Regions from separate parts of the Micromonospora sp. NPDC048040 genome, predicted to be linked through region 1. Evidence: riboswitches for the same ligand, from Rfam matches in the RefSeq annotation. Region 1 holds a riboswitch; the other holds the start of a gene.
The links. A riboswitch is a leader RNA that binds a small molecule or an ion and turns the genes downstream of it on or off. The one in region 1 is predicted to bind ZMP and ZTP.
Positions count from the first base shown of each region.

Region 2: linked by a shared signal. The riboswitch ahead of ACZ6O2_RS16840 (bifunctional 5,10-methylenetetrahydrofolate dehydrogenase/5,10-methenyltetrahydrofolate cyclohydrolase) and the one ahead of ACZ6O2_RS21430 (glycine hydroxymethyltransferase) in region 1 are both predicted to bind ZMP and ZTP.

Region 1 is NZ_JBVJGT010000023.1:12,013-17,515, reverse strand. It holds gene ACZ6O2_RS21450 (NAD(P)H-hydrate dehydratase) at 1-38, shown strand, start outside; gene ACZ6O2_RS21445 (S8 family peptidase) at 185-1,672, shown strand; gene ACZ6O2_RS21440 (hemerythrin domain-containing protein) at 1,787-2,287, shown strand; gene ACZ6O2_RS21435 (metallophosphoesterase family protein) at 2,330-3,181, opposite strand; ZMP/ZTP riboswitch at 3,311-3,400, shown strand; gene ACZ6O2_RS21430 (glycine hydroxymethyltransferase) at 3,418-4,857, shown strand; gene araB (ribulokinase) at 4,946-5,503, opposite strand, start outside.
Region 2 is NZ_JBVJGT010000014.1:122,180-127,682, forward strand. It holds gene ACZ6O2_RS16835 (MFS transporter) at 1-1,376, shown strand, start outside; gene ACZ6O2_RS16840 (bifunctional 5,10-methylenetetrahydrofolate dehydrogenase/5,10-methenyltetrahydrofolate cyclohydrolase) at 1,605-2,471, opposite strand; ZMP/ZTP riboswitch at 2,486-2,571, opposite strand; gene ACZ6O2_RS16845 (endonuclease/exonuclease/phosphatase family protein) at 2,587-3,366, opposite strand; gene ACZ6O2_RS16850 (CatB-related O-acetyltransferase) at 3,609-4,274, shown strand; gene ACZ6O2_RS16855 (alpha/beta hydrolase) at 4,556-5,290, shown strand.

The DNA.
Region 1 (5,503 bases):
TGCTCGACGAGATTCCCCACACCCTCGCCACCGTCTGACACTTCCTTGTCTGACCGAACGGCTGTGTGTAACGCCACACCCGGCTCCTACGCTGTGGGTCGGAGGAGGGCACCCCCGCCCGCCTCCCGCCGGCCGCTCCCTGCCAGGGGGCGTGCCCGGCTGGAAACATCCCCTGGGAGTCTGTGTGAAGAACCTCCGTCGCAAGACACTGGCTGCCGCGTCTGCCGTGACGCTCGGTGTCGGCCTCGCCGTCGCCGGCGGGGTGGCCCCGGCGGCGTCGGCCGCCGGCCCGGACACCACGTTCCTGGTGCTCGCCCCGCAGGGCGCGAAGACCGACCAGGCGGCTGCCCGCGTGGCCGCCGCCAAGGGCACCGTGGTGGCCAGCTACGACCAGATCGGCGTGCTCGTCGTCCGGTCGACCAACCCCGACTTCGTCACGGACGTGGCGGGCGCGGGCGTCGACTCGGTGGCGTCCACCGCCGGCCTGGGCACCGCCCTCGACGAGGGCGAGACCATCGAGGTCTCCGCCGCCGAGGTGGCGAACACCACCGCCGACCCGACCAAGGAACCCATGTTCGGTCAGCAGTGGGACATGCCGATGATCGACGTCCCGCAGGCCCACGCCGTCAACGCCGGCAGCGCCAGCGTGGTGGTGGGCGTGCTGGACAGCGGCATCTCCTCCAGCCACGATGACCTGAAGGACCAGATCGCGAAGGACAAGAGCACGTCCTGCATCGGTGGGGTCTCCGACACCACCGAGTCCGCCTGGAACCCGACCAACTCCGACCACGGCACCCACGTGGCCGGCACCATCGCCGCCGCCGTCAACGGCAAGGGGGTGACCGGCGTCGCCCCGGGCGTCAAGGTGGCCGCCGTCAAGGTGGTCAACAACGACGGCTACATCCTCCCGGAGGCTGCGGTCTGCGGATTCATGTGGGCCGCCGAGCAGGGCATGCAGCTGACCAACAACAGCTACTACATCGACCCGTGGGAGCTCAACTGCCGCAACGACGCGCGCCAGCGTCCGGTGTGGAAGGCCGTCCAGCGGGCGATCCGTTACTCGCAGAGCAAGGGCGTGCTGCACGTGGCGTCCGCGGGTAACTCGAACTTCGACCTCGCCCACAAGATCACCGACGAGGGCAGCCCGAACAACGGGACGCCGGAGGTCCGCGAGGACCTCACCAACGCCTGCCTCGACCTGCCGGCCGAGGCGCCGGGCGTGGTGACGGTGTCGGCGGTCGGCCCGACCGGGGAGAAGAGCTACTACTCCTCGTACGGCCAGGGCACGGTCGACGTGACGGCGCCGGGTGGCGACACCCGCTTCCGTACCCAGGGTGTCCGCTCGACCCCCGCCGACGGCATCCTGTCCACCACCTACAACACCACCACGAAGACCAACGGCTGGGGTTACAAGCAGGGCACCTCGATGTCCTCGCCGCACGCGACCGGCGTGGCCGCCCTGGCCCTGTCGGCGCACCCGGGCATGACCCCCGGCCAGCTGTCGGCCTTCCTGGGCAACACCGCCGAGGCGATCTCCTGCCCCGCCGGTGTCTACAACCCGGTGCCGCTGATGGCGGCCGGCCCGAACGCCTACGACGCCACCTGCTCCGGCGGGCAGCGCAACGGCTTCTACGGCGCCGGCATGGTCAACGCGTACAACGTGGTGAAGTAGCAGCACGGCACGACCCGTGGTGGGGCCCGGCGGTGATCCGCCGGGCCCCACCCGTTTTCGCTGCTCACGGCTGGGGTACGGGAGGAGGCGTCCGACGAGCCGAGGAGGTCAACGGTGTCCACCGATGCCATCGTCCTGTTAAAAGAGGACCACAAGGAGATGCGCCGCCTGTTCAAGGCGTTCCAGGATGCCGAGGAGGGACCGGCCGCGCGGCGGCAGAAGCTGGTGAGCCAGATCCTGGAGGCCCTCACGGTGCACACCTACCTGGAGAACGAGGTGATGTACCCGGAGGTCCGCAAGCTCCTGCCCGACCTGGAGGACGACATCCTCGAGTCGTACGAGGAGCACCACGTCGCCGACGTGCTCTGCGCCGAACTGTTCGCCATGGACGCCGACGACGAGCGCTTCAACGCCAAGACCACGGTGCTGATCGAGAACGTCCTGCACCACGTCGAGGAGGAGGAGCAGGAGTGGTTCCCGAAGGTGCGCGAGGCGCTCGGCCGTAAGCAGCTCCAGGAGATCGGCGAGCGGATGGTCGAGCTGCGCGCGAACGCGCCGCGCACACCGACCGACCCGAAGGCGATCAAGAAGTCGCTGGACGCCGTGACGGCCTGAGCCGACCGACTCCGGCGGGCCCCGGTGCGCCGGGGCCCGTCGTCACGCCGGGGGCGCGGGCAGGATCCGCCGCAGCGCCGGCGGTACGGCCCGGGACCGCCACTCCCTCGGGTAGCCCACCGACACCTCCTCGAACCGCACCCCGTCGTGCCAGGTGGTGCGGGGGATGTGCAGGTGGCCGTAGACCACCGCGGCGGCGTCGAAGCGCAGGTGCCAGTCGGCGGTGGCCTCGGTGCCGCACCACTGGGCGAAGATCGGATAGCGCAGGATCCGGGTCGGCTCGCGCAGCAGCGGCCAGTGGTTGACCAGCACGGTCGGCAGCCCCGGCTCCCGCGCGGCGAGCCGGCGGGCGGTCTCGGCGACCCGGGCGGCGGACCACGCCGACCGGCTCGGGTACGGGTCGGGGTGCAGCAGGAACTCGTCGGTGCAGACGATCCCTGTCCGGTACGCCTCGGCCAGCGCCGCCTCCGGGGTGTCGAACCCCTCCGGGCGCCAGCTGTGGTCGTAGAGCAGGAACAGCGGCGCCACCAGCACCGGCCCGCCCGACCCCCGCCACACCGGGTACGGATCCTCGGGGGTCAGCACGCCGAGGCGCCGGCACAGGTCGACGAGGTGCTGGTAGCGCGCCACCCCGCGCAGCGCCACCGGGTCGGCCGGCGGGGTCCACAGCTCGTGGTTGCCCGGCGCCCAGACCACCCGCGCGAAGCGGTCGCCGAGCAGCCCGAGGGCCCACTCGACGTCGGCCACGGTGTCGCCGACGTCCCCGGCGACGATCAGCCAGTCGTCCGGCGACCCCGGGCGCAGCCCCTCCACCACCGCCCGGTTGCCCGGGTGCCCCACGTGCAGGTCGCTGATGGCGAGCAGGCTGCCACCCCCGCCGTCCTCCCCTGCCATGACCGCGATCCTATGCGCGGCCGGGGACGACCGCGAACCGCGCGGGGCGCGGGCCCGTCGATGCACCACACCGCGGGTGCGGCGGTCCCGAGGTGGGCCGGGGCGCGCCCGGCCGACCCGGTAGGATCGGCGGTGGGCCGTGACTGGCGCGTGGGGATGGAGAACCATCGGGAAGCGGTCCCGTCATGAGGACGCATGCCGAGCGCCTGGGCCTTCCGCACGTCACTGGAGGTCGCATGTCGTCGCCGAACGCCGAATCCACCGCCTTCCGCAGCGCCCTCGAGGTGATCCGCGCCGTCGAGCCTCGGGTGGCCGACGCCATCGGCGCCGAGCTCGCCGACCAGCGCGAGTCGCTCAAGCTCATCGCCAGCGAGAACTACGCCTCCCCGGCCACCCTGCTGGCCATGGGCAACTGGTTCAGCGACAAGTACGCCGAGGGCACCGTCGGCCGCCGCTTCTACGCCGGCTGCCAGAACGTGGACACCGTCGAGGCGCTCGCCGCCGAGCACGCCCGGGAGCTGTTCGGCGCGGCCCACGCGTACGTGCAGCCGCACTCCGGCATCGACGCCAACCTGGTCGCTTTCTGGGCGATCCTGGCCGACCGGGTGGAGTCCCCCGCGCTGAAGAAGGCCCAGGCACGCCACGTCAACGACCTCACCGAGGCGGACTGGTTCGCGCTGCGCCGGGAGCTGGGCAACCAGCGGATGCTCGGCATGTCCCTGGACGCCGGCGGCCACCTCACCCACGGTTTCCGCCCGAACATCTCCGGCAAGATGTTCGACCAGCGCAGCTACGGCACCGACCCGGCCACGGGGCTGGTCGACTACGACAAGGTCGCCGAGGCGGCCCGCGAGTTCAAGCCGCTGATCCTGGTCGCCGGCTACTCGGCGTACCCCCGGAAGGTCAACTTCCGGATCATGCGGGAGATCGCCGACTCGGTCGGCGCCACCTTCATGGTCGACATGGCGCACTTCGCCGGCCTGGTCGCCGGCAAGGTCTTCACCGGCGACTTCGACCCGGTACCGCACGCGCACATCGTCACCACCACCACGCACAAGTCGCTGCGCGGCCCGCGCGGCGGCATGGTGCTCTGCCAGCCCGAGCTGGCCGACCAGGTCGACCGGGGCTGCCCGATGGTGCTCGGCGGCCCGCTGCCGCACGTGATGGCCGCCAAGGCCGTCGCCCTGGCCGAGGCCCGCCGCCCCGACTTCGCCGACTACGCCCAGCGGATCGTCGCCAACGCCCAGGCCCTCGCCGAGGGGCTGCTGCGCCGGGGCGGCAAGCTGGTCACCGGCGGCACCGACAACCACCTGGTGCTCATCGACGTCACCGGCTACGGGCTGACCGGCCGGCAGGCCGAGCAGGCCCTGCTCGACTCGGGCATCGTTACCAACCGCAACTCCGTCCCGCAGGACCCGAACGGCGCCTGGTACACCTCCGGCATCCGCGTCGGCACCCCGGCGCTGACCACCCGGGGGCTGGGCCCGGCGCAGATGGACGAGACGGCCGAGCTGATCCACACCGTGCTCAGCCAGACCCGGCCGGGCGCGAACCCGGACGGCACCCCGTCGAAGGCCAAGTACGTCCTCGACCCGGCCGTCGCCGACCGGGTCGGCAAGCAGGCCAGCGACCTGCTCACGGGCTTCCCGCTCTACCCGGCCGTCGACCTCGGCTGACCGGGCGCCCGCCCCGACGCCCCCGCCCGGCCCGGCCGCGCGGGGGCGTCCCCGTCCCGCCCCCGCCCGGCGGCGCGGGGTGGGCGCCTCAGGGGCGGTGGGTGCGGTGGCGGCGGGCGCGGAGGCGGTGCAGGACATCGGTGCCGCCCCGGCCGAAGTGGTCGTGCAGCGCGCGGTAGTCCGCGTACAGCTCGTCGTAGGCGGCTGCCCGGGCCGGGTCGGGGTGCCAGGTCTCGCGGCGGGCGGCGCCCATCGCCGCCGAGGCGGCCGGCACGTCCGGGTACGCCCCGGCGGCGACCGCCGCGTGGATCGCCGCGCCCAGCGCCGCCGGGTGCGCGGAGTCGACCACGTGCAGCGGCCGGCCGATGACGTCGGCGTAGATCCGCAGCAGCAGCCGGTTGCGGGTCAGCCCGCCGGCCACGGTCAGCTCGTCGACGGCCACCCCGGCGGCGGTGAACGCGTCGACCACCGTCCGGGCGCCGAACGCGGTGGCCTCCAGCAGCGCCCGCCAGATCTCCTCCGGCCGGGTGGCCAGGGTCAGCCCCACCAGCACCCCGCTCAGCTCGTGGTCCATGAGCACCGACCGGTTGCCGCTGTGCCAGTCCAGCGCCAGCAGCCCGTGCCCGCCCACCGGCTGCTCGGCGGC
Region 2 (5,503 bases), on a different contig from region 1:
CGGGCCGTCAGCGGCTTGCGCTGCTGGTGTTGTTGACGGCGAGTTTCACGTTGGCGGTCGATTTCTCGATCCTGAACGTGGCGTTGCCGGCGATCGGTCGGGACGTGGGTCTGTCGTTGGGGGCGCTGCAGTGGGTGGTGACGGCGTTCGCGTTGTGCGCGGCGGGGTTCACGCTGCTGTTCGGGCGGGTTGCGGACCTGTTCGGTCGGCGTCGGCTGTTCCTGGTGGGGGTGGCGGCGCTCGGGGTGTCGTCGCTGGTCGGTGGGCTGGCGGACGACGCGGGGGTGTTGTTGGCGGCGCGGGTGGTGCAGGGTCTGGCGACGGCGGCGGTGACTCCGGCGGCGCTGTCGCTGTTGACGACGTCGTTTCCGGAGGGGCCGGCGCGTGAGCGGGCGCTCGGGCTCAACGGTGCGTTGATGGCTGCCGGGTTCACCGCCGGGGCCGTTCTCGGCGGTGTGCTGACGGATCTGTGGAGCTGGCGGTGGACGTTCTTCATCAACGTCGTGGTCGCGGCGGCGGTGCTGGCGGTTGCGCCGGCGGTGCTCGCGGAGAGCCGGCCGCAGCGGCGTCCGCGGCTGGACGTGCCGGGTGCGGTGGCGGTGACCGGTGGTCTTCTGGCGCTGGTGTACGGGCTCACCGAGGCCGGGCGGCGTTCGTGGGGTGATCCGCGGGCGTGGGGGTCGTTGCTGGCGGCGGTGGTGTTGCTGGCGGTGTTCTGGATGGTGGAGCGGCGGGTGGCGGAGCCGCTCGTTCCGGTGCGTGTGCTGACCCGCCGTGGTGTGGGTTGGGGGAACGTGGCGGGGTTGCTCGCGTTCGCGACGGAGACGTCGCTGGTGTTCCTGCTCACCTTGTACCTGCAGGACGTGCTGGGCTATTCGCCGCTCGCGGCGGGGTTGTCGTTCGCGGTGCTGGGGGTCGGGACGGTGGTGGGGGGAATGGTGGCGCCTCGGTTGCTCGCCCGGGTGGGCGGCAAGCGGGCCATCGTCGTGGGGTTCGTGGTGCAGGCCGCGGCGACGTTGCCGTTGGCGTTCCTGGGTGCCGACCGGGTGTGGCTGGTGGTGTTGCTGGCGGCGACGTTCGTCGGTGGGGTGGCGAATCTGGTGGCGATCGTCGGGTTCATGGTCACGGCCACCTCGGGGCTGCCGGCCGAGGAGCAGGGTTTGGCGACCGGGCTGGCGACGATGAGTCAGCAGGTCGGGATCACGCTGGGTGTGCCGGTGATGTCGTCGGTGGTGACGGCGGTTGCCGGGGGCGGCGCCGGTGCGTCGGGTGTGCTGCAGGGGGTCGGGGTCGCGGTGTGGGTGAACGGCCTCGCCTGCGTGGGGGCGGCGGTCCTTGCCGGGTTCGTCCTTCCGTCGGCGCGGGAGGGGGCGTGACTGTCCGGCACGTGCTTGCGTTCGCCGGTCTCGGCGGGGTCACCGAGCTGGTGTGCGGGGCCCGCGTGAAGCGGGGCGAGAGTCCCGCTTCCCCGGCGTCCTGACCCGGGAACCGGGGCGCCGGGTGCGGCCCGCGGGTGGTCGGGGTGGACCGGTGTCACGGCGGCCGGTCCACCCCGGGGTCCGTCGGCCCGGCGTCGAGGGCGTTCGCCGCCGGGCCGGACGATGTCAGAGGTGGCCGGTGGCGCGGCGGGCGGCGTCCAGGGCGTTACGGAAGAGCATGGCGACGGTGGTGGGGCCTACTCCCCCGACGCGGGGGGTGATGGCGCCGGCGACGTCGGCGCAGGTCTCGTCGACGTCGGGCAGTAGGCGGCGTCCTTCGTAGCGGACGCCGCCGCCGATGACGGTGGCGCCGGGGCGGACGTGTTCGGGCTGGATGATGCCGGGGACGCCGGCGGCGGCGATGAGAATGTCGGCGCGGCGGGTGTGGGTGGCCCAGTCGGGGACGCCGGTGTGGACGACGGTGACGGCGGCGTTGGCGGTGGGGCGTTTCTGGGTGAGCAGCAGGGCGAGGGGGCGGCCGAGGGTGGCGCCGCGGCCGAGGATGACGACGTCGCGGCCGGCGACGGGGATGTCGTGGAAGGCGAGCAGGGCTTCGATGCCGGCGGGGGTGCAGGGCAGCGGGCCGGGCAGGCCGAGGGCGAGTCGTCCCATGTTGAGCGGGTGCATGCCGTCGACGTCGAGGTCGGGGTCCATGGTCTGCAGGGCCCGGTCGTAGTCGAGGTGGCCGGGGATGGGGTGCTGGATGAGCAGGCCGTGGACGTCGGGTGCGGTGTTGAATTCGGCGATGGCGCGGTGCAGGTCGTCCTGGGTGGCGGTGGCGGGCAGGTGGACGTGGGGTGAGTCGAAGCCGAGTTCGGCGGCCTGGCGCTGTTTGATGCGGATGTAGCCGGCGCTGGCGTCGTCGTCGCCGACGAGGATGGTGGCGAGGCTGGGGGTGATGCCGGCGGCGCGCAGGGCGGTGACGCCGGCGGCGACGTCGGTGAGGATGCGTTCGGCGACGGGGGCGCCGGGCAGGAGTCGGGCGGTGGGCATGGTGCTCCTCCGTCAGCGGAGGCCCAGGCGGTCGACCTCTGCTCGTGGGAGCTCCCCGATGGTTGTTGCCATCCCCTGGCCGCCAGTCGCGTCGGGTTCAGCTTGCCACAGGTGGTCAGCCGAGGTCGACCAGGAGGGGGCGGTGGTCGGAGATGGCGGACAGGGGGGTGTGTACGGCGGTGACGGGCGGGAGCTGGTCGATGCCGTGGCGGTCGGCGAGGATGTGGTCGAGTTGCACGCGGGGTTGCCCGGCGGGGTAGGTGGGGCGGCGGCCCAGGGGGTGCCAGCCGGTGAGGAGTCGGGCGGGGCCGGCGGGGAGGTTCAGGTCGCCGAGGAGGATGCGGGGCGCGGGCAGGGTGCGTAGGGCGCGGATGGTCTGGCGGAGTTGGTGGGCGTTCCAGCCGGGGACGAAGGACAGGTGGGTGGCGGCGACGGTGAGGTGGCCGTGTGGGGTGTCGAGGACGGCGGCGAGGACGACGCGGGGTTCGTCGTGCAGGAGGGTGAGTCCGCCGCCGGGCCCGGGGACGTAGACGGGTGAGCGTACGGGGGCGGGGCGCAGTCGGGTGACCTGCCAGCTGCGGACGCGGTGGCGGGTGACGAGGCCGACGCCGTAGCAGGGTTCGCCGTGTCCGTCGTCGTCGTGGCGCAGGGGGCGGAACTGTTCGCCGGGGGTGCCGACGACGGCGGCGGCGAAGCGGTGTTCGTCGGCGCCGAGGGCGCGGGCGGCGATGGCGGTGAGGTCGAGTTTGCCGCTGCGGCTCTGGTCGCGGTCGACTTCCTGCAGGGCGAGGACGTCGGCGTCGAGGGCGGTGACGGCGGCGGTGAGCCGGTCGGGGTCGACGAGGCCGTCGGTGAGGGACCGGCCGTGCAGCAGGTTGAAGGTGGCCAGGCGCACGTTTGCACCCTACGTGGCCGTGGGAGGGTTGCCGGGTGTTGAAGGTGCTGTGGTGCTCGGTGGTGCTGTTCGTGGCGTTGGGTGCGGTGGGTGTGTGGTTGCGTCGGCGGCGGGGTCGGTGACGGTGGTGCGGGCCGGGGTGCCCGGTCGAGTTTTCGGCGGATGAGTCACGCCGTGGCGTAAATCGATGTCCTGGGACGGCGTGGTGCCGCGATCATGGAGCGGACACGGACCCGCAACCGATGGGAGTTTCTTCCGTGCCTGTGCCTGCCGACCCGACGGTCCTCCATCCGATGCCTGAGCAACCGCGGGTGGTGTTGCTCCGGCCGCTGGTGAAGTCCCCGCTGATCGAGGTCGGGGAGTACACCTACTACGACGACCCGGACGATGCGACCGCGTTCGAGACGCGCAACGTGCTCTACCACTACGGGCCGGAGAAGCTGATCATCGGCAAGTTCTGCGCGCTGGGCACGGGAGTGCGGTTCGTCATGAACGGTGCCAACCACCGGATGGACGGCCCCTCGACCTTCCCTTTCCCGACCATGGGCGGCTCGTGGGCAGAACACTTCGACCTGCTCACCGGGCTGCCGGGCCGAGGGGACACCGTCGTCGGCAACGATGTCTGGTTCGGTTACGGCACGACGGTCATGCCCGGCGTACGGATCGGGCACGGCGCGATCGTCGGCTCGGGCGCCGTGGTTACCAGCGACGTGCCCGACTACGGCATCGTCGGCGGTAACCCGGCCCGCCTCATCCGCACCCGCTACAACGACCAGGACGTTGCCCGGCTGCTGGCGGTGGCCTGGTGGGACTGGCCCGTGGAGCACATCACCGAGCACGTACGGACGATCATGTCGGGCAGCATCGCCGATCTGGAGGTCGCCGCCCCGGACACTGCGCGCGGTTGACGCGCGGGCAGGAGTTTCTGTGCGGGCGCATCGTCCTGCGTGGGACGTCTCCAATCGCACCGTAGCCGCATGCGGCCTGTCCGTGGCATCCGGCCACGGAGCCTGCACAGAAATACGTTTGGTGGATCACGGCGGCGCTGCTAGTTTTCGTGAGGCCGTGCGAGAGACCGAGGAGGTGGTACCCGTGAACGTTTCGACATGGGTGCTCCCCTCTGGGGTCACGGTCGGGCGATAGGTCGTCCGGGAGCGCCGTTTCACGAGCACTCCCGAAAGGCACGACCATGCGATTCACTTCCGAACAGCGCCTCGATGACGGCGTCCTCGAACGTGAGTTCACCCTCGGTGAGATCCCCGGCATCCTGTGGACGCCCACATCCGCGTCCGCACCGGTCCCGCTGATCCTGCTCGGCCACCCCCCGCTCGGACTTCAGAGGATGTACCCCCGCCTGGTGGCGCGGGCCCGGCACGCTGCGGCGGATGGCTTCGCCGCGGCCACCATCGAGCTCCCCGGCAGCGGCGCCCGGCCCCGTTGGGCCGCCGCCGAGCAGGCCCGCGCCGACCTGCGCCGAGCTGTGGAGGCCGGCGAGCCGGTCAGCGACGAGATCATCGACGCCCTCATCCTCCCGCTCGTCGACAAGGCGGTCCCGGAATCGCAGGCCGCCCTGGACGCCCTCCTGTCGCTGCCCGAGATCGGCGGCCCGGTCGGGTACTCGGGGGGAGTGATCTCCGTCGGCATCCGGCTTGCGGTGGCCGAGCCCCGCATCGTGGCCGCCGGCTTCTTCGCCGGGAGTTTCGTGCCTCGCACCATGTTCGAGGAGGCCCGACAGGTCACCATTCCGCTGCATGTCCTGCTGCAGTGGGATGACGAAGGCAACGACCGGCAGGCGGCCCTGGACCTGTTCGACGCCTTCGGCTCCAAGGAGAAAACGCTGCACGCCAACATGGGCGGACACACCGGTGTCCCGCAGTTCGCAGGGGAGGACGCGGCCGCGTTCTTCGCCCGGCATCTGCGCTAGCCGCGGGCCGGGGCCCCGCCGCCAGGCCAGCAGCAGGCGGTCGGCCGCGCCAGCCAGCACGCCGCTCACCAAGGGGCAGGCCCCGGCCCTCCTCGATGACGGTGGCCAGCAGATGCACAACCGCCCCGATCGCGGCGGTACCGGCCATCGGCGGTACCGGCCGGTCGGGGCGGAGTTCTGCTCTTGGCGACCGGCTTGACCTCTGCAAGATCA